One region of the Stenotrophomonas sp. X genome, then DNA from elsewhere that is predicted to be linked to it. Evidence: riboswitches for the same ligand, from Rfam matches in the RefSeq annotation. Region 1 holds a riboswitch; the other holds the start of a gene.
The links. A riboswitch is a leader RNA that binds a small molecule or an ion and turns the genes downstream of it on or off. The one in region 1 is predicted to bind cobalamin.
Positions count from the first base shown of each region.

Region 2: linked by a shared signal. The riboswitch ahead of btuB (TonB-dependent vitamin B12 receptor) and the one ahead of ACZ75I_RS00970 (epoxyqueuosine reductase QueH) in region 1 are both predicted to bind cobalamin.

Region 1 covers NZ_CM146756.1:215,679-226,014, forward strand. Annotated here, with positions in the region: gene ACZ75I_RS00940 (acyl-CoA thioesterase) at 1-348, shown strand, start outside; gene ACZ75I_RS00945 (NAD-dependent protein deacetylase) at 392-1,198, shown strand; gene ACZ75I_RS00950 (NADH:flavin oxidoreductase/NADH oxidase) at 1,364-2,464, shown strand; gene ACZ75I_RS00955 (LysR family transcriptional regulator) at 2,468-3,379, opposite strand; gene purU (formyltetrahydrofolate deformylase) at 3,494-4,345, shown strand; gene pncA (bifunctional nicotinamidase/pyrazinamidase) at 4,553-5,179, opposite strand; gene ACZ75I_RS00970 (epoxyqueuosine reductase QueH) at 5,236-5,907, opposite strand; cobalamin riboswitch at 6,047-6,275, opposite strand; gene ACZ75I_RS00975 (ATP-dependent nuclease) at 6,331-8,319, opposite strand; gene ACZ75I_RS00980 (nicotinate phosphoribosyltransferase) at 8,590-9,999, opposite strand; gene ACZ75I_RS00985 (bifunctional nicotinamide-nucleotide adenylyltransferase/Nudix hydroxylase) at 10,065-10,336, opposite strand, start outside.
Region 2 covers NZ_CM146756.1:530,822-541,157, forward strand. Annotated here, with positions in the region: gene ACZ75I_RS02405 (chymotrypsin family serine protease) at 1-921, opposite strand, end outside; gene ACZ75I_RS02410 (MBL fold metallo-hydrolase) at 1,175-2,086, opposite strand; gene ACZ75I_RS02415 (NAD(P)-dependent oxidoreductase) at 2,152-2,790, opposite strand; gene ACZ75I_RS02420 (LysR family transcriptional regulator) at 2,899-3,828, shown strand; gene ACZ75I_RS02425 (class I SAM-dependent methyltransferase) at 3,825-4,616, shown strand; gene gph (phosphoglycolate phosphatase) at 4,681-5,349, shown strand; gene btuB (TonB-dependent vitamin B12 receptor) at 5,441-7,282, opposite strand; cobalamin riboswitch at 7,398-7,620, opposite strand; gene ACZ75I_RS02440 (histidine phosphatase family protein) at 7,778-8,356, shown strand; gene ACZ75I_RS02445 (TfoX/Sxy family protein) at 8,446-8,808, opposite strand; gene ACZ75I_RS02450 (GAF domain-containing protein) at 8,805-9,287, opposite strand; gene bioD (dethiobiotin synthase) at 9,356-10,039, shown strand; gene ACZ75I_RS02460 (aminotransferase-like domain-containing protein) at 10,118-10,336, opposite strand, start outside.

The DNA of each region.
Region 1 (10,336 bases):
GTCTTCCCCAACCACACCAACCACCTTGGCACCCTGTTCGGTGGCCAGGCATTGGCGTGGATGGACAAGGCCGCCTTCCTGGCCGCCGCCCGCTATTCGCGCCGCACCGTGGTGACCGCGCGCAGCGACCAGGTCGACTTCAAGCTGCCGATCCGCATCGGCCAGATGGTGGAAACCATCGGCCGCATCGTCGAAGTCGGGCGCAGCTCGATGAAGGTCGAGGTGGAACTGGTCGCCGAGGACCTGCACAGCGGCGAGCGCAAGCTGTGTACCCGCGGCCACTTCGTGATGATCGCGCTGGACGAGGACGGCCACCCGATCGCGGTGCCGCCGCTGCCGGCCGCCTGAGCCGGCGCTTGCACGGGCGCTGCGGCGCCCCCATCTGGCAGCCATGACCTCGCCGCTGACCGACTTCATCGACCACGCCCAGCGCCTGTTCGTGCTGACCGGCGCCGGTTGCAGCACCGCCTCGGGCATTCCCGACTATCGCGATACCGACGGCCAGTGGAAACGCACGCCGCCGGTGACCTACCAGGCGTTCATGGGCGAAGCGGGTACCCGCCAGCGCTACTGGGCGCGCAGCCTGCTGGGCTGGCCGCGCTTCGGCCTGGCCCGGCCCAACGGTACCCACCAGGCCTTGGCCGCACTGGAAAACAGCGGCAAGCTGCAGCTGCTGCTGACCCAGAACGTGGACGGCCTGCACCAGCGCGCCGGCAGCCACAAGGTGATCGACCTGCATGGCCGCCTGGACCGGGTGCGCTGCATGAGCTGTGAGCGCCGCAGTGGCCGCGAGGATTTCCAGCAGCGGCTGCTGGAGGCCAATCCGGGCTGGGATGCGCTGGATGCCGGTATCGCGCCCGATGGCGATGCCGATCTGGAGATCGATTTCTCCACGTTCGTGGTGCCCGATTGTCCGTACTGCGGCGGCCTGCTGAAGCCGGATGTGGTGTTCTTCGGCGAAAACGTGCCGCGTGAACGGGTGGCGGCGGTGCACGATCACCTGCAGCAGGCCGACGCCGTGCTGGTGGTGGGCTCGTCGCTGATGGTCTATTCCGGCTTCCGCTTCGTGCAGGCGGCCGCGAAGGCAGGGTTGCCGGTAGCGGCGCTGAACCGAGGCCGCACCCGAGCCGACGACCTGCTGTTGTTCAAGGATGAGCGGGACTGCGCTGAAGCGCTGGCAGGGCTCGTTACCGGGTAGCGCCGGGCCATGCCCGGCGGAAACGGGGTGCCGCGCCGCACGTTCGCCGGGCATGGCCCGGCGCTACCCATCATGCGTCCCCGCGAAACAGCGATCCATCCAGATGGTTGATCCGCGAGCCGCGCAGCGGTGCAATACGCACCCCCTACGTCGTTCATCACCGTCTTGAGCCAGCTGTTCTCGCCGATCTCGTTCGGCCCCCTGACCCTGTCCAACCGCATCGTCATCGCGCCGATGTGCCAGTACTCCGCCGAGGACGGCCGCGCCAGCGACTGGCACGCCATGCACCTGGGCAACCTGGCGCAGTCCGGTGCCGGTTTGCTGATCCTGGAAGCCACCGCGGTCGAGCCGCGCGGCCGCATCAGCTGGGCCGACCTGGGCCTGTGGGATGACGGCACCGAGGCCGCGTTGGCACAGGTGCTGGCCAGCGTCCGCCGCTGGTCGCCGATGCCGCTGGGCATCCAGCTCGGCCACGCCGGTCGCAAGGCCTCGGTGAAGCGCCCGTGGGACGGCGGCGGCCAGCTACCGGCCGATGATGCGCGTGGCTGGGCCACGGTGGCGCCGTCGCCGCTGCCGTTCCATGCCGCCGATCCGGCACCGCAGGAACTGGACGAGGCCGGCATCGCCGAGGTGATCGCCGCCTTCGCCGCCAGTGCGGTGCGCGCCGAGCGCCTGGGCTTCGAGCTGATCGAGCTGCATGCCGCGCACGGCTATCTGCTGCACCAGTTCCTGTCGCCGCTGAGCAACCGCCGCACCGATGGCTATGGCGGCTCGCTGCCGAACCGCCTGCGCCTGCTGGTGGAGGTGTTCGACGCAGTGCGTGCGGCGGTATCGGACAAGATCGCCGTGGGCGTGCGCATTTCCGCCAGCGACTGGGTCGAGGGTGGCTGGGACCTGGTACAGAGCGAAGCGCTGGCCCAGGTGCTGGATGCGCGCGGCTGCAATTTCCTGCATGTCTCCAGCGGTGGCCTGGACGAGCGCCAGAAGATCACCGTCGGTCCCGGCTACCAGGTGCCGTTCGCCGCCGCGATCAAGGCCAAGGTACGCATGCCGGTGATCGCGGTGGGCATGATCACCGAGCCCGAGCAAGCCGAATCGATCCTGCGCCATCGCCACGCCGATGCGGTAGCGCTGGCACGCGGCATCCTCTACGACCCGCGCTGGCCGTGGCACGCTGCTGCCGCATTGCGCGACAGCGTGGAGCCGGCGCCGCAGTACCTGCGCTGCGAGCCGCGCGAGGCGCGTGGCGTGTTCAAGGCGCGCTGAGGCTCACACCCGCCAGGCCGGCGCCATGCCGGCCTGCAGGTGCTCGAACAGCGCGCGGATCTTGGCGGTGAAATCGCGGCGGTCGCTGACGCAGAAGTAGACCTCCATCGGTTCCGGGTGCCACGCGGTGTCGGCGCCGAACACCGCCTGCAGGCGGCCATCGCGCAGGTACGGCTCGGCCACGAATGCGGCGAGCCGGGTGATGCCGGCACCGGCCGCCGCCAGCGTCGCCAGCGCATCGATGTCATCGCAGACCATGCTCGGTGGCAGCGCGGCGTCCACGCGCTGGCCGTCCTTCAGCAGGCCCCAGCGCAGCGGCCGGCCATCGGTCGGGAAGCGGTGCAGCAGCCCGCGATGGCGACCCAGTTCGGCGGGTTCCTGCGGCGTGCCATGGGCCTGCAGGTAGGCCGGCGCGGCACAGAACACGAACGGCACGCGCGCCAGCTGCCGTGCGACGACGCCGTCTTCCAGCTGCGCGCCGATGCGGATGCTGGCGTCCACCGCTTCAGGGCCATGCTGCACGGCGCGGTCGGTCAGGCGCAGCTCCAGCTGCAGCTGCGGGTAGCGTTGCTGCAGCGAAGGCAGCAACGGTGCCAGCACGTGGCGACCGAACGCGCTGCTGCTGGCGATGCGCAGCGGCCCCGCCGGTTCGATGTCACCGGAGGTGACCATCGCCTGCGCGCGCGCCAGGTCGGCTTCGATGTGGCGCACCTGCGCCAGGTACAGCGCGCCGGCCTCGCTGAGGGCCAGCCGCCGCGTACTTCGGTTCAGCAACCGTACGCCCAGATGGGCCTCCAGACGGTTGATGTTCTGGCCGACAGCGGTGGCGCTGATGCCAAGGGTACGGGCCGCAGCGGCGATGCTGCCGGTCTCTGCGGTGCGGGTGAAGCTGCGGATCAATTGCAACAGGTTCATGACCGGCCAGCTTGCCACGGGATCGGCCAAGTATCGCTTGGGACAGAACCAAGCCCTTCGCTTGCATCGGTGACCATCGCTCCGATCGACACCCTGCTGGCCTACACTGTGGCGATGCGCCCCGACTCCATCCTCACCCTGTCCTGCCCGGACCGTACCGGCATCGTCTACCGTGTGTCCGGCCTGTTGTTCGACCACGGCTGCAACATCCTCGACGCCCAACAGTTCGGCGACGAGGAAAGCGGCCGCTTCTTCCTGCGCGTGCATTTCGACCGCGACGCCGGCCTGCCGCTGGAGACCGTGCATGCCGCGATGGCCAAACTTGCCGAAGGCTTCGGCATGGACTGGCAGCTGCATGACGGCCGCCGCCGGGCACGCCTGCTGGTGCTGGTCAGCAAGCAGGGGCATTGCCTCAACGACCTGCTGTTCCGCGCCCACAGCGGCCAGCTGAAGGTCGACATCGCGGCAGTGGCGTCCAACCACGCCGACTTCGCGCCATTGGCCGCGTCCTACCAGGTACCGTTCCACCACTTGCCGGTGACCGCCGATACGCGTGCGGTGCAGGAGCAGCAGATCATCGACCTGGTCGAGCGTGAGCGCATCGACCTGGTGGTGCTGGCGCGCTACATGCAGATCCTGTCACCCACGCTGTGCCGTGCGCTGGCCGGCCGTGCGATCAACATCCACCACAGCTTCCTGCCCAGCTTCAAGGGCGCGCAGCCCTATCACCAGGCGCACGCGCGCGGGGTCAAGATCATCGGTGCCACCGCGCACTACGTCACCGAGGATCTGGACGAAGGCCCGATCATCGAACAGGACGTGGCCCGCGTTGACCACGCCATGGCGCCGCGCGAGCTGGTGCGGCTGGGCAGCGACACCGAATCGCTGGTGCTGGCACGCGCGGTTCGCCGCCATGTGGAGCACCGCATCCTGCTCAATGGGCATCGCACGGTGGTGTTCCGGTAATCGCCCATCCCGCGTCCGCCGGGCATGGCCCCGCGCTACCGAATCCTGATTTCATCCAATGAAAAGCCCCCGGTTCGGCCGTCCCGCGATCTGTAGGGGGGCGTAGTTAGGGGGCTGGATGAATCGATTGTGTTGTTGTGGGCAGGAGCGCGCAAGCGGCATAAGCGACGTGCGCGGTAGCGCCGGGCCATGCCCGGCGGCCACGCCTCAGACGATCGCGATCCCCGCCTTGCCCAGCGCTTCGCGCACCATCGCGTCGTTGGCTTCGGTCACCGGGCGGGTCAGGTCCCACAGGAACTTCACCCGGAAGCCGGATTTCACCGCGTCCTGCGCGCTCCACAGCACGCAGTAGTCGCGTGCCAGGCCGCACACGTGCACTTCGCGGATGCGGCGCTCATGCAGCCAGCCGGCCAGGCCGGTGGCCGGGCGCTCGCCATCGGGGCCGTGGTTCTCGCGGAAGGCGCTGTACGAATCCACCTGTGGGCGGGTGCCCTTGCGCAGGATCAGGTCGGCCACGGTCCAGTCCACGCCCGGGTGCAGCGCGGCGCCATTGCTGCCCTGCACGCAATGGTCGGGCCACAGGGTCTGTGGCTGCGCGTGCAGCAGGATGGTCTCGAACGGTCGCTTACCGGGGTGCTGGCTGGCGAACGAGGCGTGGTCGGCCGGGTGCCAGTCCTGGGTCACCACCACGGTGCGGTAGCGGCGCTGCGCCAACAGATCGGCAATCGGTGCCACCAGCGCATCGCCCTGGTCGCAGGCCAGCGCACCGCCCGGCATGAAGTCCGGCTGCAGGTCGATCACCAGCAGAGCGACATCGGCGGGCAGGGCGGTCATGGCAGGTCCACTACAACGTAAAGGGGTGACCAGCGTGGCCGCCCCGGCGGCACAGGTCAATCGCCCTGCGGCGCCTCAGCGTCCTGCCCGTAGTACAGCAGGCCGATCCGGATCCGCTCGCGGCCGTTCTCTCGGCGATGGCGGTTGGCATCGCGCAGCGAGTACACGCAGCCGCAGTACTCCTGCTGGTAGAACTGCTCGCGCTTGCTGATCTCGATCATGCGGCTGGCACCGCCGCCCTTGCGCCAGTTGTAGTCCCAGTACTGCAGGCCTTCATAGCGCGACGCCGCACGGATGCCGCAGTCGTTGATCTGCGCCATGTTCTTCCAGCGCGAGATGCCCAGCGACGAACTGATGGTGTCGTAGCCGTGCTCGTGCGCGTACAGCGCGGTGCGTTCGAAACGCATGTCGAAGCACATCGTGCAGCGGATGCCGCGCTCGGGCTCGTTCTCCATGCCACGCGCGCGGCTGAACCAGTTGTCGGTGTCGTAGTCGCAGTCGATGAACGGGATGCCGTGCTGCTCGGCGAAGCGGATGTTCTCCTGCTTGCGCAGCTCGTACTCCTTCACCGGGTGGATGTTGGGGTTGTAGAAGAAGATCGCATAGTCGATCCCGGAAGCGGTGATCGCCTCCATCACTTCGCCCGAGCACGGCGCGCAGCACGAATGCAGCAGCAGGCGCTTGCCATCGGCGGGCAGGGTCAGGGTGGGGCGTTGGAACTCGGTCATCGTGGCGTGCGTCAGGGCGTGGGAGCGGTCTGGCCGGTTACCGTGAACAGGACGCGCGCGGCCACGCCGCCTGCGCATGCAGGCTGGCGATGGCCCCGGCACCCTCCCCGCGGAGAGTCCAGGTCGAATCAGGGGACGGTCGTGTCCCCCGGCCGGGGCCGGTATTCGGGCTGATGGACACGGGCCGCAGCCCACCTACTCCCTGCCGCTTCCCAGGCGCGAGCCCAGTGCTGTTGGCAGGATTCGTTTCCATTCACCGCTGCGGGGCAGCTCCGGAATGGGCGCGCGCGGCGCCTTCACCGGATTCCCGTTTAAATCCCTCCCTGCGCCGGAGCGACGGGAGGGATACCTTCGGCGTGTGCAAGGTGGACCTGTTGGTGGCACCGGTCAAGGGGCGCCACGCTTGACCCTATTGCAACCTTGTCAAATCAGCGGTGCGGGAGTTGCAGGCAACGCAACCTGAACGTGACCAGGCTGCGGTAGGCCCGCATACCGTGGGTCGAGCTGCACCCCTTTTTCCCACACCCATTTCCCAAGCTCAGTTTGAGCGTGTGCCATGTAAGTTGCGATGTCATCAACTTGGCCAAAGGGGCCGTGAACATCCGAGTGCTGCAAGTCTTGGAAAAGCTGTCGAATGGTGGATTTGGCGTCCTCTGAGGCCTTCACCTGCAAGTACACATTCAAAGGCTTGTCCTTCTCAGCTTCGTCACCGTGAAGCAATCGCTCAAAGTCAGGAATGCTCACGCGATGCCTGACTAGCATCCCAGCCTTCTGAGTCTTCCGTACCTCGTTCCAGATCTTCTCGTTCTCTGTCCACATGCCATTCCCATTGCCATTCTTGTTCTTTGGGGAGTCCAAGTCGTGAAGCACCCCGAAGTGAATTTTGAAATGGCGAAGAACTTTAATGATGGGGACGATAAGAGCCTTCCCTCTTGCGCGGATCGGTGTAACTTGGCTAGCAATGGCAGCATTTTCCTCGGTGGCAGCAGCTAGGAAGGCTGCATGCTCGGTATCGCCCTCCACGATAACGGGATATGAGCCGAAGAAGACCTCAGAGAAGCTCGGGTCCATTTGCTGAAGTGCTTGGAGCCTGGATTTTTCATCTGCGTCGAACGCAATTTCATCCGAGCGGTAGGTCTTTGTAGAGAGCGATCCAAGTTCACCCGCAGAGCGCTCCAGCCGCACGATAGTGGTGTGATCCTCAAAAGGATTTACGAAGTATGGAGAGTGCGTTGTAAGCATCACCTGCCAGTCTTGACTCTTGGCAAGCTCATACAGGTACTTTTGGGCAGCTCGCGCTGCCATGGGGTGAAGTGCGTTCTCAGGTTCATCAATCAACAATAGGTATCCGGGGAAGGCGACGTCTTCCTTGTCTTCCGGGAGCGGGGCGCCTTCCCCGTGTGCATCTATCTCAATCGATACCGCAGCAAGCCGGGCTGCCAATTCATCGACAACATCCCCCTTCTTTGGCTTCGCAATCAACTTCTTAAGAGCATCTCGCTCCTTCTCAAGTGCGGAGAGATGCTCGTTTCGAGATCTATTCTGTCTCTCCAGTTCATTATGGACTTGAAGGACTGCCCAAAAGAGTGCCCTCCTGGCACCCGTTCCTTGAAGCGCAGCGCCAGTCTTAGTCTCGCCGTCCAAAACGCTGATCTGGGATCCATTCTTGACCAAGTCGAAGAATTTGATACTTGGAACTGCTGGTTTCAGATCAAGGCTGACGCCTAGATCAGGGAAGATGCCCTTGAATCCAGTGCTGACCCGCTCTGCAATAGAGCCAAAATGCTCCATGTGGCTGCTCGCCATTGCTTCCACTTGCCCTTGGATGCTTTTGACGGCCGCGCTAAGCGGAGATGATGGATCCTTGCTAGCGCGCTCAAGCTCGCGTTCAAGAGGGATCAATGCAAGCTTCAGAAGTTGATCCTGAGCGCCGGTTGCATCATCCAGGGAGCCAATTCGGATTGGCTCTGGCAAGCGTGATCCAAAGACAGTGTCCAAGCCGGAAGCCTTCTCCACTTGATCCCAGTCGCCCTTGCCATTCTCAAGCTCGGGATTCCATGTCTGCCTCTTCGCATCATAGTTAGGTCCGGACCACTGCCAGCGACTTTTTACGACTAAGTGTTCACCTTCTTTTGTCTTCCACTTCGAGTGAACATTTCCAAGTCCGTCGGGAATGTGGACTCTCAGAACAACTTCCGACAACTGATCTGATGATGCGTGCTGGTGCCGGTCGGCATCAACACGAAACTTTCTACCCTTAGCTAGCTCGTACGCATTGAGAACGGTCGACTTGCCGGCGTTATTGCGACCAACAAGGCATACAATATCGTCCAAGTCTACGGTAACCCCATCGTTGCCGATGCAGCCTATGTTTCGGATTTCGATGCTTAGGAGTTTTGAGCGATTTTCCATAACGGCTCCATGTAGTGGATTTAGCTAGTTACTGATTATCTTGGGTGACGTGCAACTGTGGCAGAGGTTTATCTTGTATACCACAGGAGCACGATTGCTTGGCCATCCTAAGTGCTAGACCATCGTTGCAGCCGTCATTGGGAAGGAAGGTACGAAAGCCTCGCGCGCTAAGTGGTGTGATATGTGCTCCAAAGTCGGGCATCTACACTCGACGCATGTTGCTTCGAATGCCCCGCAGCACATCTAGCGCTGGCGGGGTCGGATGCGTCGTCAACGCCCCGCCGCCGCCCGTGCGCGGATCTCATCCAAGCGCTGGTCGTGCAGCAGGCGCCCGTTCTCCCACACGGTCACCATCGCATCCTCGAAGCCGGTCGGCAGCGCCTCGTCACCGCTGGGAGGCAACGCCACCGTGTGCAGGCTGCCGTCATCCAGGCGCCGCAGCAGGCGCATGCGGCCACGCTTGCTGGTCTTGCCGGCATCGGTGACCGGGTCCTTGTAGACGTCGATCCACGCACCCTCGACCCGTGCTGCCGAGCACTTCAGCGCGAACTTCTGCGTGTCGCGGTCCAGCCGCTGCAGCAGGGCGCCGCCCATGCCGAAGGCCACGTTGTCGGCCGAATAGCCGTCGCCGGTGATGCGCTGCAGGATGGCGCGGATCGTATCCGGGGTGATGCCATCGCCCTGGATCACCCGCACGTGGTTGAGTACGCGGTAGCCCTTGCCGTTGAGGGTGTGGCCGAACGCTTCATCCAGCCGGCGCAGGCTTTCGGCCACCACGTCCACCGGGTCACCCGAGTCGGGGCGGATGACCAGGGTGGCGCCCGAAGCGATCACTTCATCACGCAGCGTCGTGCCCCAGTGCTCACTGATCGCGCGGTAGATGTCATAGCTGTCCGACACCACTGCCACGATCGCGCCCGGCTTGCCGAACTGGCGCAGCATGTTGCGGTAGGCGTCCACTTCGCGCTCGCGGCCCCAGCTGGTGATGGTGCTGTGCTCGGCGGCAGGAATCGAATAACCGGCCATTGGCGCGTGATAGTGCGCGCGGGCCAGGCACAGGGCCGATACGGTGTCGGTGCCGAGGAAGTTGACCAGGTGTGCGGCACCACCCAGCGCGGCCGATTCCAGGCTCGATACACCGCGGGCGCCGAAGTCGTGCAGCTTGAACGGCAGCTGCCCCTGCGGATCGTCGCTGGTCTGCTGCAGGAACGCAGCAATGGTCTGCCGTGCATGCCAGCTGATGGTGGCCACGGTGACCGGGTACCACACGCGCAGCAGCAGTGTTTCCAGGTACGACGGCACCCAGAACGCAGCCGGGTCGGTCGACTCGACGGTCATCAGTGCCTGGTGGGTGGGTACCACGCTGCCCTCGGGCACGGCACGGATGCGCACCGGCAGGTGGCCGCCGAGCCGATCGACGATATCGCGCCAGCCGGCTTCGTTGAACGGCTCGCCATGGGCGGCGAATACCGCAGCAGCGTCGTCGATGTCAGCGTGGGTGACCGGCCGTGCCAGGGCGTCCTTGAGGATCGCCTGCAGGCCGAAGAACACCGTGCGATCGTGCAGGCCGCCACGTGATTCCACGTAGAAGAACGTGGCATCGGTACCCGGCGGGTACTGCAGCCAATGGCTGGCCTTATAGCTGTCGGTGTTGAGGAGAAGGTTATCGAGGTAGTGCATGACGGAAGCTCCTTCGCGTCGAGTGACACCAGCGGTCTATCCGCCGGTGGGGAGAGCCGGGCAGGTCAGCCGCGGCCGAGGAAATACTCCAGGATGTGCAGGTGGTCTTCGAACAATTGCGGGCCCATGTCCAACGCCTCACTCACCGGTATCCAGCGCGCCTTGTCGGCGTCGTCGCCACCGCGCACCGGCGGCAGTTCGCCGGCCGGGAATTCGAAGTGGAAACCGTGGGTGATGGTGCGGCCGCGCTGGCTGCGGTCGGGGTGGTCGAAGACCTGCTGGCCCTTCAGCGAACCCTTCAGCACCGGCAGCGGAATCTTAAGGCGGGTTTCCTCGC
Region 2 (10,336 bases), 320 kb from region 1:
CAGGGTTTCCCGCAGTAGATCGGGTCTGACCTTTCCCAAGTAACCAATCGTGTTAAATCCATTCAATTTGGTGAAGGCCGTCCAAGACGCTTCAAAGCCGCTCGAGGCGGGGACGGGATGCCACTGCACGTCGTGACCTGCATCGAAGCGTCGTCGATCAGGATCTACATCAAGTACGACCGTGGCAGTGTCGCCAGATCCCGGGATCGGTTCGTACCGCAGGGTTGGCAGGCAATGTGCGGCAGTAATCAACCCGGGCTTTTCATCAGAATCATAGGCCCGAAATCCAAATGTGCAGTAAGAGTTGTTGGAAACAGCTCGCCCACCCGCACGAGTCTGTGGCGCTGACAGCAACTTGGAACGCCCTGAGGACTTCTTCAGTTCAATGGGTGCGGATAGAATGCGTCGCGCATTCTTTTCCTCGTCGACATAGATTTTTTCGAAATCTGTGCTGGGCAGCTCCACAACAATCACACCGCGCTGTCCGTCGATCATGATTCCCTGATGCTCCGGGAAAAGTTCTGCCACCTTTCCTGACCTCACTATCTGCTTCAATTGCGTCAGAGAGTGAGTTGCCCCGACCGTGAAGCGGTAGGTAATGGTGCCATAGACAGTGCTCACAGTTCGGGATGGCACTGGCTCGGTCCCGGTCAAACGGACCGTCACGATCATCGGGTTCTCACTGAAGCTCTTGCCAGCGAAGCGATCAGGCATTCCTTCCAGAATGCGCGCAAGCTCTTCCCCTGCCGCAATTCGGAGTCTGAGCCGCCTGTCGGCCTCTTGGGTGGACAATCCCTCATGCTGCGCAAAGGCTTGAACAACGGGGTCGGTGGAGGGCGTTACTTGTTGAGAGAACGCGGGGGGCGAGGCCAGTGCGGTGGTGGAAAGCAGCAGTTTGACCAAAGCATGTCTGATCATCATCGTGAATTCTCCGTTCCATCGGTTTAATCAACTACGCAATCCATCGTACAGCTGTTGACGTTCAGGTCTGTGATGTTGGTCCCGGCTTGATGTTCGGCAAGGAGTGGCAAATGTGGAATGACCTGCGCGTCGTCGATCTGGTGAGTCGAAGGTGGTCGTACTTATCAAGCAAGCTTAGGATGTTGGGGGTGCCGGCTAGCGGCGGCACTACTGCAGATGCAGAGCGCAGCGCTGCAAAAGACAACCTTCTGCCTCATGGCCACTGCATCTCGCCCTTGGCTACCTTCGCACTCAGCTCCAGCGATGCCACGCCGGCCAGCGTCGGGTAGCGCGCCTGCATCGCCTTCACCAGTGCCGCGCTGTCCTTGGCCTTTGCCGCCTCGGCGTCGAACGCGCGGATGTAGTCCGCAGTGAAGCGCAGCGCACTGGCATCCAGCGCCGCACCCGGCGCGTAATGCCCCGGTACCACCACCTTCGGCTTCAGTGCCTGCAACCGCTGCAGGGTCTGCAGCCAGTCAGTGTGCGACTTCGGCGTCTGCGTGTCGGCCATCCACACGTGCTCACCTGCTACCACCGGAATGCCGCCGACGATCGCGCGCAGCGACGGTACCCACAGCACCGTGCGGTCCGGGGTCGGGCCATCCAGGCCGATCAACGGCAGGCGCTGGCCTTCCAGCTGCAGGGCATCGCCGTCCAGTACCTGCGGCACCACGATGCGTGCCGGCACGTCGGCACCCATCTTCGGTCCCCAGTAGGCCAGCTTGCCGGCCTGGGTCTGCTGGATGTGGGCGACGGTCTGCGCAGTGGCGACGATGCGTGCCTGCGGGAAGGCATCCTGCAGGGTGGCCAGGCCGAAGTAGTAGTCCGGATCGCCGTGGCTGATGTAGATCGTGGTCAGCTGCTTGCCACTGGCGCGGATCCGTTCGACCAGCTTGCGTGCGTCGCTGGCGCCGAACTGCGCGTTGACCAGGATCGCGTCATGCCGGCCTTCGATCAGCACCGAGGATACCGAGAACATCGCCTGCGGGCCGGGATGGAAGGTCTGCAGGTGCAGTTGTGATTTCGTCGCAGTGGTCGGCGCCGCGGTGGCCGGTGCGGCCAGCAGCGGCGCACTGGTGAACGTGGCGGCCAGGGCGAGGGGAAGCAGCAGGGCAGCGGTACGCATGGGGAATTCCTTGTGTCGGATAGGGAGCCGAGCGTGGGCTTGGCCCTACAGGGCTCGCGCGTCGATCAGTACGCGGCCGTGATGATCTGCTTCGGGTACTGGTGCGCTTCCAGCTCGGCGACGAACGCGGCGCCGTAGTCGGCATAGCTGATGCGGCTGTGGCCGCTGGCGTCGGCCAGGAAGGCCTTGGGCTGCACACGGTACTGGCCGCGCTCTTCGCCCGGGCCGATTTCGGCGGCTGGCGAGAAGAAGGTCCAGTCCAGGTCGTCCACTGCCTGCAGGCGGTTGAATGCCTCACGGTGGGCCAGCGCGTACGGCTTGTAGGCCTCCGGGAAGGTGGGGGTATCGACCAGCTGCACGCCCGGCGCGACTTCCAGGCTGCCAGCGCCACCCACCACCACCAGGCGCGGTACGCCGGCCTTGCGCGCGGCGGCCGCCAGCTGCGCTGCGATCTCGCCCACGCGGCCGATGTCGTCGCCCGGGCGCGGGCCGTAGGCGCTGGCCAGTACGTCGTGGCCGGCGATGGCGGCGACCAGTGCGTCCTGGTCATCCAGCGAGGCGATCACCGGATGGGCACCGGCCAGTTCGGCCGGAAGGTCCTGCGCGCTGCGCACGATGACGGTGAGTTCGTGGCCGTGGGCCAGCGCGTGGCGGGCGATCTGGCGGCCGATGTTGCCGGTGGAACCAACGAGGGCGATCTTCATGGCAGGACTCCGTGGGGCGATGTGGGCTGGGAATGGGGCCACTCTAGGCCGCTGCAGTCGCTCGAAAAACAGCGTATAACGCGCTTGTTTGTTGCGTGGATCGAGCATATGGACCGATTGACCGCCATGGCCGTGTTTGTCGAGGTCGCCGAGCGCGGCAGCCTCACCGCCGCCGCAGAAGTGCTGGACATGTCGCGGGCGATGGTCAGCCGCTACCTGGCCGAGGTCGAGGGCTGGCTGGGCGCACGCCTGCTGCACCGGACCACACGCCGGGTCAGCCTGACCGGCCCGGGTGAGGCGGCGCTGGCGCGCTTCCGGCAGATGCTGGCGATCGGCGAAGAACTGCAGGGGGAGCTGGCCAGTGATGATCCCGAGCCGCACGGTACGCTGCGCGTGACCGCCAGCGTGTCGTTCGGGCAGAGCCACCTGGCACGGGCGGTGGCCGGTTTCGTCGCGCGCCATCCGGCGGCGCGCATCGAGCTGCTGCTGGTCGACCGCACGGTGAACCTGGTCGAGGAGCGCGTGGACCTGGCCGTGCGCATCGCGCGCCAGATCGACCCCAGCCTGATCGCGCGGCGGCTGGCTACCTGCCGCTCGGTGCTGTGCGCGACGCCGTCGTACCTGCAGGCGCGTGGCACGCCGACCGCGCCGGAGCACCTGGCCGCGCACAACTGCCTGACCCACCACTACGTCGGCAAGAGCCTGTGGCAGCTGCACCGCGATGGCCGTTCGCTGTCGGTGGCGGTGGGCGGCAACATCAGCGCCAACGAGGCCTCGCTGCTGCTGGAGGCGGTACGCGCCGGTGCCGGGATCGCCATGCTGCCGACCTACCAGGTGGCGCCACTGCTGCGCAGCGGCGAGCTGATCGAACTGCTGCCCGGATTCAGTCTGGACGAGCTCGGCATTCATGCCGTGTACGCGTCACGGCGCCAGCAGCCCGCTATCATGCGGCGATTCCTGGATTACCTGGCCGAGTGTTTCGCCAGCCCGGCCTTCCAGGATCTGGATTGGCACCCACCGGGCAAGGAGAACACATGAACCATGGACAGGCCTTGATCGACCACAACCGTGCTGCCTGGGACCGCCAGGCCAGCGAAGTGCGCGAATGGTCGCGCCCGGTGGAGAGTTCAACCATTGCCGCCGCGCGCGAAGGCCGCTGGCAGGTGCACCTGACCCCACGCGCGCTGCCACTGGACTGGCTGGGCGACGTGCGCGGCCGCCGCATCCTGTGCCTGGCCTCGGGTGGTGGCCAGCAGGCCCCCGTGCTGGCCGCTGCGGGCGCCGACGTCACCGTGTTCGACCTGTCCGACGGGCAGCTGGAACAGGACCGCCGGGTCGCTGCGCGTGATGGACTGCAGCTGCGCACGGTGCAGGGCGACATGCGCGACCTGCACGTATTCGCCAACGACAGTTTCGACGTGGTGTTCCATCCGATCTCCAACCTGTACGTGCCCGACGTGCGCCCGGTGTGGACCGAATGCCGCCGCGTGCTGGCGCGCGATGGCATGTTGATGGCCAGTTTCTACAACCCGGTGCTGTTCGTCGGTGCACGTGATCCGCAGCTGGATGCACAGGGTTTGATCCGGCCGCAGTACGCCATTCCCTATTCGGACCTGGAAGACCTGCCCGCCGCAGAGCGTGAGGCGAAACTCGCCCGCGGTGATGCGCTGGCCTTTGGCCACAGCCTGACCGAACTGATCGGCGGGCAGCTGGATGCCGGCTTCGTGATTGATCGGTTCATGGAAGACTGGCAGCCGAAGCCGCGCTTCCTGATCGACCGTTACCTGCCCACCTTTCTTGCCACCCGCGCACGCAGGATCGGCTGAGGCGGATTCCGGGGAAAGAGCGCGGCGTACAATGGACGGCCCCACGTTGTACAGGCGTCGTCCCTTGTCGTATCCCTATCCGCTGGTCGTATTCGATCTCGATGGCACGCTGGTCGACAGCGCAGCTGACATCGCCGAAGCGCTGAACCGCACGCTGGAAGCCATCGGCATGGCGCGCGTGCCGGAAGTCACCGTGCTCGGCTGGATCGGCGACGGGGTGCGCCGCCTGGTCGAACAGGCCGTGCACGCCGCCGGTCGTGAGGTCGACCTGGCCGAGGTGATGCCGGTGTTCATGGTGCACTACCGTGAATGCCTGCTGCGCAGCCCGCGCCTGTTCGATGGCGTGGCCGACGCACTGGCGCAGCTGCGCGCGCGCGACGTGCCACTGGCGATCTGCACCAACAAGCCCGAAGCACTGGTGCCGCCGCTGCTGCAGCACCTGGGCATCGGTGATGCGTTCGCGCTGGTACTGGGCGGCGATTCACTGCCACAGCGCAAGCCCAGCGGCGAACCGCTGCGGCACATCGCCACGCACTTCGGGCTGCCGGTGCAGGCGTGCCTGATGGTGGGAGATTCGTTGACCGACTACCGCGCCGCCGAAGATGCGGGCATGCCGATCGCGCTGGTGCGCTACGGCTATCCGCGCGGCCTGGACCTGGCCACCGCGCATGCGGTGGCGGTGATCGACGACCTGCGCGAACTGCCGGGGTTGACCGCCGGCGTCCCGGTGTAGAGCCGAGCCCATGCTCGGCTGCTTTGCTGCCTGAGCCGAGCATGGGCTCGGCTCTACAGAGAAAGCGCCGGGCAATGCCCGGCGCCTTCTTTCATTTCGGCTGGTAACGCACACTCAACTGGTACTCACGGCCCGGCTGGTTGAACCACGCCACCGTCTCATACCTGCGGTCGAACACGTTGGCGGCACGCGCCAGCAGCGACCACGACGGCGTCAGCGCGTACTCGGCGCGCAGATCCAGCGTGCCGTACCCCCCCACCTTCACCGCGTTGGCGGCATCGTCATAGCGCTTGCCCGCACCCTGAACCGTCAGGCCTGCGCGGAAGTCCCCGAAACGCCGGTCGATGTCAAAGCGCGCGGTGTGCTGTGCACGACGCGGCAGCCAGTTGTCGAACTGCGTGCTGCCGCCGGTGCGGTTGCGTGGGTCGGTGTAGCTCAGCTGGGCGTTGATGTCGAAGCCGGCCAGCAGCACGCCACCGGTCAGTTCGGCACCGCGGATGCGCGCCTTCTCCACCTGCTGCATCCTGAAGGTCGCCGCATCGTAGGTGATCAGATCATCGATGCGGGTTTCATAGACGTCCAGGCCCCAGTGCCAGCCCTGTGCCTGCTGCGAAACGCCCAGGTTGGCGCTCTTGGACTTCTCCGGGTTCAACGTCGGCACACCGCTCCACGGGTCATACAGGTCGCTGAAGGTCGGCGCCTTGAACGCGGTGCCGTAACTGGCATTGACACGCAGGCCGTGGCCGAGCTCCATCGCCCAGCCGAGGCTCCCCGTGGCGTGGTTGCCGAACTGCTGGTTGTCGTCGTTGCGCGCGCTGGCCTGCAGCTGGTGGCGGCCGAAGCGTCCCTGGTACTGCACGAACACGCCGGTGTTGCGGCGGCTGTCGACCCGATATCCGGCACTGCTGCCATCCAGGTTGTCTTCGCTCCAGTCCACGCCGGTGCTCAGCAGCTGGCCTTCGGCCAAGGCGAAGTCACCCTGCAGCGAGGCACTGTCGCGGTGGGTCTGAGCGCTGCCACGGGCACCGAAGTCACCGAAGTTGTCCGACTCGTTGTCACTGCGCCCGACATTGGCGGTGAACGCCAGGCGGTCGGACGGGGTGTAGCGCACCTTGCCGGCCAGCACCTGCTGGCGGGTTTCCGAATAGTTGTAGTAGCCGTCGTAATGGTTCTTTCCGTCGGCACGCAATGCACTGCCTTCCACGCTCCATTGGTCGTTGAAGGTGTAGCCACCGCGCAGGCTCTTGGACAGGTTGCGGTAGCCATCGCGGTCATGTTCGTCGGCAAAGCAGCCGGTGAACAGCGTTGCCGAGCCGCGGCAGGCATCGATGCCATCGGAATGCTGGTAGGCGATGTCGGCGCCGAACCAGCCGCGTTCAGTCCCGCCACCGATCCCGCCGCTGGCTTCGCGCAGGCCGTTGCTGCCGCCACCGAGCTGGAAGTGCGGGGCGAAATCACCCTGGTTGCGGCGGGTGAAGATCTGGATCACGCCGCCAATGGCATCGGCGCCGTACAGGCTCGACTGCGGGCCACGCACGATTTCCACGCGCTCGATCTGCGCCAGCGGCAGGTCCTGGTACATCGCCAGGCCGAGGTCGGCACTGTTGATGCGCACGCCGTCGACCAGCACCACGGTGTGGCCCGAGTTGGTGCCGCGCAGGAACAGCGAGCTCTGCTTGCCGAGCCCACCGGCATTGGTCAGGTTGATGCCGGCGCGGCCGCGCAGCAGTTCCTGCAGCGAGGTGGCCTGGCTGGATTCGATCTGCGCGCGGTCGATCACCTGGGCCGGCGCGATGCTGTCCTGCAGGGCGATCGGGGTGCGCGTGGCGGTGACCAGGATCTGGTCGAGCGCGGTGGTGTCATCGGCGGCCTGTGCCAGCGCGGGCAGGGCGGCCAGTACGGCCAGGGACAGCATTCGGGACTGCAGCTTCATGGGGGACTCCAGGTGCCACGCACGCCCGCGTGGCGAAGGGGAGGAGCCGCGAAGGCAGGCACGCGCCGATGCCGCAGCGCACGCCACGGTCATCCAGCGCCATGCCCACCGCATCGCGACCTGAGGCTTCCGGGCCGGTCTCCGGGCTTGCCGCCGGGTGGCGCGAGGCCACCGTCCAGGCGCCTTCCCATGCCTGCGGCACAGTGGCGGTGTTGCCTGGAACTGACGTGCTTACCGTTGCGGGGGCAGCGCCGGCCTGGCGTGGAATCACGCGTCACCGGCTTCCCGTTTCAACCTGCCGGCCACGGCCGCAGGTCACCTGGAAGTGCGCGCAGTCTACGGCATCGCAGGCCGTCCCGTTGCGTCGCGGCTGCGCGGCTGCCTTTGCTGTGCCTTTAGAGCTGTGCCTTTAGAATGGTTGCTCGATCCCGTGGTGCCGTTACCGATGTCTGCCCGTTCTCCGTTGTACCTGCGTCGCCCGTCCGGGACGCACGCATGATCCTCGACCTGGTCCGCCACGCCGGCAACGGTCGCGATGAGTTCCTAGATGGCCGCAGCGATCCACCGCAGCTGGCCGGCCTGCCACAGGAGCTGGTCGACGCCTATGCCGAGCAACGCTGGGAGCGGGTGATCAGTTCACCGCGATTGCGCGCGCTGCACACGGCGATGGCGCTGGCCACCCCACGCGGGCTGGACGTCGAAGCGGACGAGGAATGGGAAGAACTGGATTTCGGCGATTGGGACGGGCAGTCGCTGTTCGACCTGCCGGAAGATGCGCTGGCCGCCTTCCACGCCGATCCGCATGCGTTCCCGCCGCCGAACGGCGAGAGCTGGGGTCATTTCGAGCGGCGTATCGCGCGCGCGCTGGATCGCCTGCTCGATGATGATGATCCGGTGCCGACGCTGGTGGTCAGCCATGGTGGCCCGCTGCGCATGGTGTTGTCGCAGGTCTGCGGCCTGCCGATGTCGCTGTGCTGGGCCCTGCGCATCGACCACGGCACGCGCCTGCGGGTGTGGCTGGAGCGGGGCGAGGTCGGGCTGGTGGGCGAGCTGCTGGAACTGCAGCAGCCCTGAGCTGCTCTTGTAGAGCCGAGCCATGCTCGGCTGCACTTCGATCAGAAAGGCCAGCCGAGCGTGGGCTCGGCTATACAGGAGGGCGCGGCTCAATCCTCGTCCGCGCGCTCGGCCACGTTGTCCTCGGCGTCATCGTCGGCATCGAAGCGCTGCTCATGCACCGGGCCCGACGCCGGGCCGGCCGCCTTCAGCGGATGCGCGGCGATGCGCGCCTCATAGTCCTGCACCAGCGCTTCACGCTGAGGCTCGCTCAGCTCCTGCCAGTGGCAGTCCAGCAATGCGCCTTCCAGCGAGTACAGCAGGTTCAGGCTGGGCTTGAAGCCGGCCCGCTTGACCTTGACGAAGGCGCCGACTGCGCCGATCGCAACCAGGTCCTCGCGGCTGCGCAGCCCGACCTGGCGCAGCCAGGCTGCACTCTTCGGGCCGATGTTGCGCAGCTTCGGTGCGCTCATCCCAGTGCCTCGACGAACACGCGGGCGATGGCTTCCAGGCCGGCCTGATCGTCGGCGTCGAAGCGGCCGACCTTCGGGCTGTCGATATCGAACACGCCGATCAGTTCATCGCCGCGCAGCAGCGGCACCACCAGCTCCGAACGCGAGGCCGAATCGCAGGCGATGTGGCCGGGGAAGGCATCGACGTCGTCCACGCGCTGGGTTACGCGCTGGCTGGCGGCGGCACCGCACACACCCTTGTCCAGCGGGATGCGCACGCAGGCCGGCAGGCCCTGGAACGGGCCAACCACCAGTTCCTTGCCGTCATACAGGTAGAAGCCCACCCAGTTCAGGTCGGGCAGGGCGTGATAGACCAGTGCGGAGAGGTTGGCCGCGTTGGCGATGCGGTCGGACTCGGCGTAGACCAGGCCACGGGCCTGTTCCAGCAACTGGGCGTATTGTTCCGGCTTGCTGCCGGTGAGCGAGGCATTGGCGAACATGCCCGCAGTCTAGCAAGTGCACCGGGCCGGCGATAATGCACACACTGTTGCCCTGTTGGAGCCCATCGATGCCGTTGCCCGCTACGCTGCCGCCCGCCCTGTTCGTTACCGGCACCGATACCGAAATCGGCAAGACCGCGGCCAGCACCGCGCTGCTGCATGCACTGCGCCAGCGTGGCCTGCGTGCAGTGGGCATGAAGCCGGTGGCCAGCGGCAGCGAGGATCTGGGGCAGGGCCTGCGCAACGAGGACGCGCTGGCGCTGCAGGCGGCCAGCTGGCCGGTGCCGGACTATGCCGATCTGAATCCCTATGCGCTGCGGCAGCCACTGGCACCGGAGCTGGCCGCTGCCGAGGACGGCGTGCAGGTGGAGCTGGCGCCGATCGTGGCCGCGTTCGAACGCCTGCGCGCGAAGGCCGATATCGTCGTGGTGGAGGGCGTGGGCGGTTGGCTGGCGCCGGTCTCGGCCACGCTGGACCAGCTCGACCTGGTGCGTGCGCTGCAGCTGCCGGTGCTGCTGGTGGTGGGCATGCGGCTGGGCTGCGTCAACCACGCGCGGTTGACTGCGCAATCACTGCAGGCCAGCGGCGTGGACTGCCTGGGCTGGATCGGCAACCACATCGACCCGGCGATGCAGCGCCAGGACGAGAACATCGCCACGCTGCAGCAGCGCCTGCCGATGCCGTGCTGGGGACGGCTGCCGCATCTGCCGGGGGCGGATGGTCAGATCCTGAGTACGCACCTGCTCGACTGACCTGCTTCCTGTAGAGCCGAGCCCATGCTCGGCTCAGCGGGGACCGTCAGCGAAGGGCAGCCGAGCGTAGGCTCGGCTCTACAGGAGCTGGCGCACTGCCAGCTCCCGCGCGATCGCACCCAGCCGTTCCACCGCACCGATGAAGCGTGCATCCAGGCTCTGGCAGCACGACAGCCGCAGGCAGTGGCGATAGCGCGCGCCACGCGAATAGACCTGGCCGGGCATGAACACGATGTCCTCCTGCAGCGCTCGCTCGAACAGCTCGCGCGTGTCCACGCCCGGCAGTTCCAGCCACAG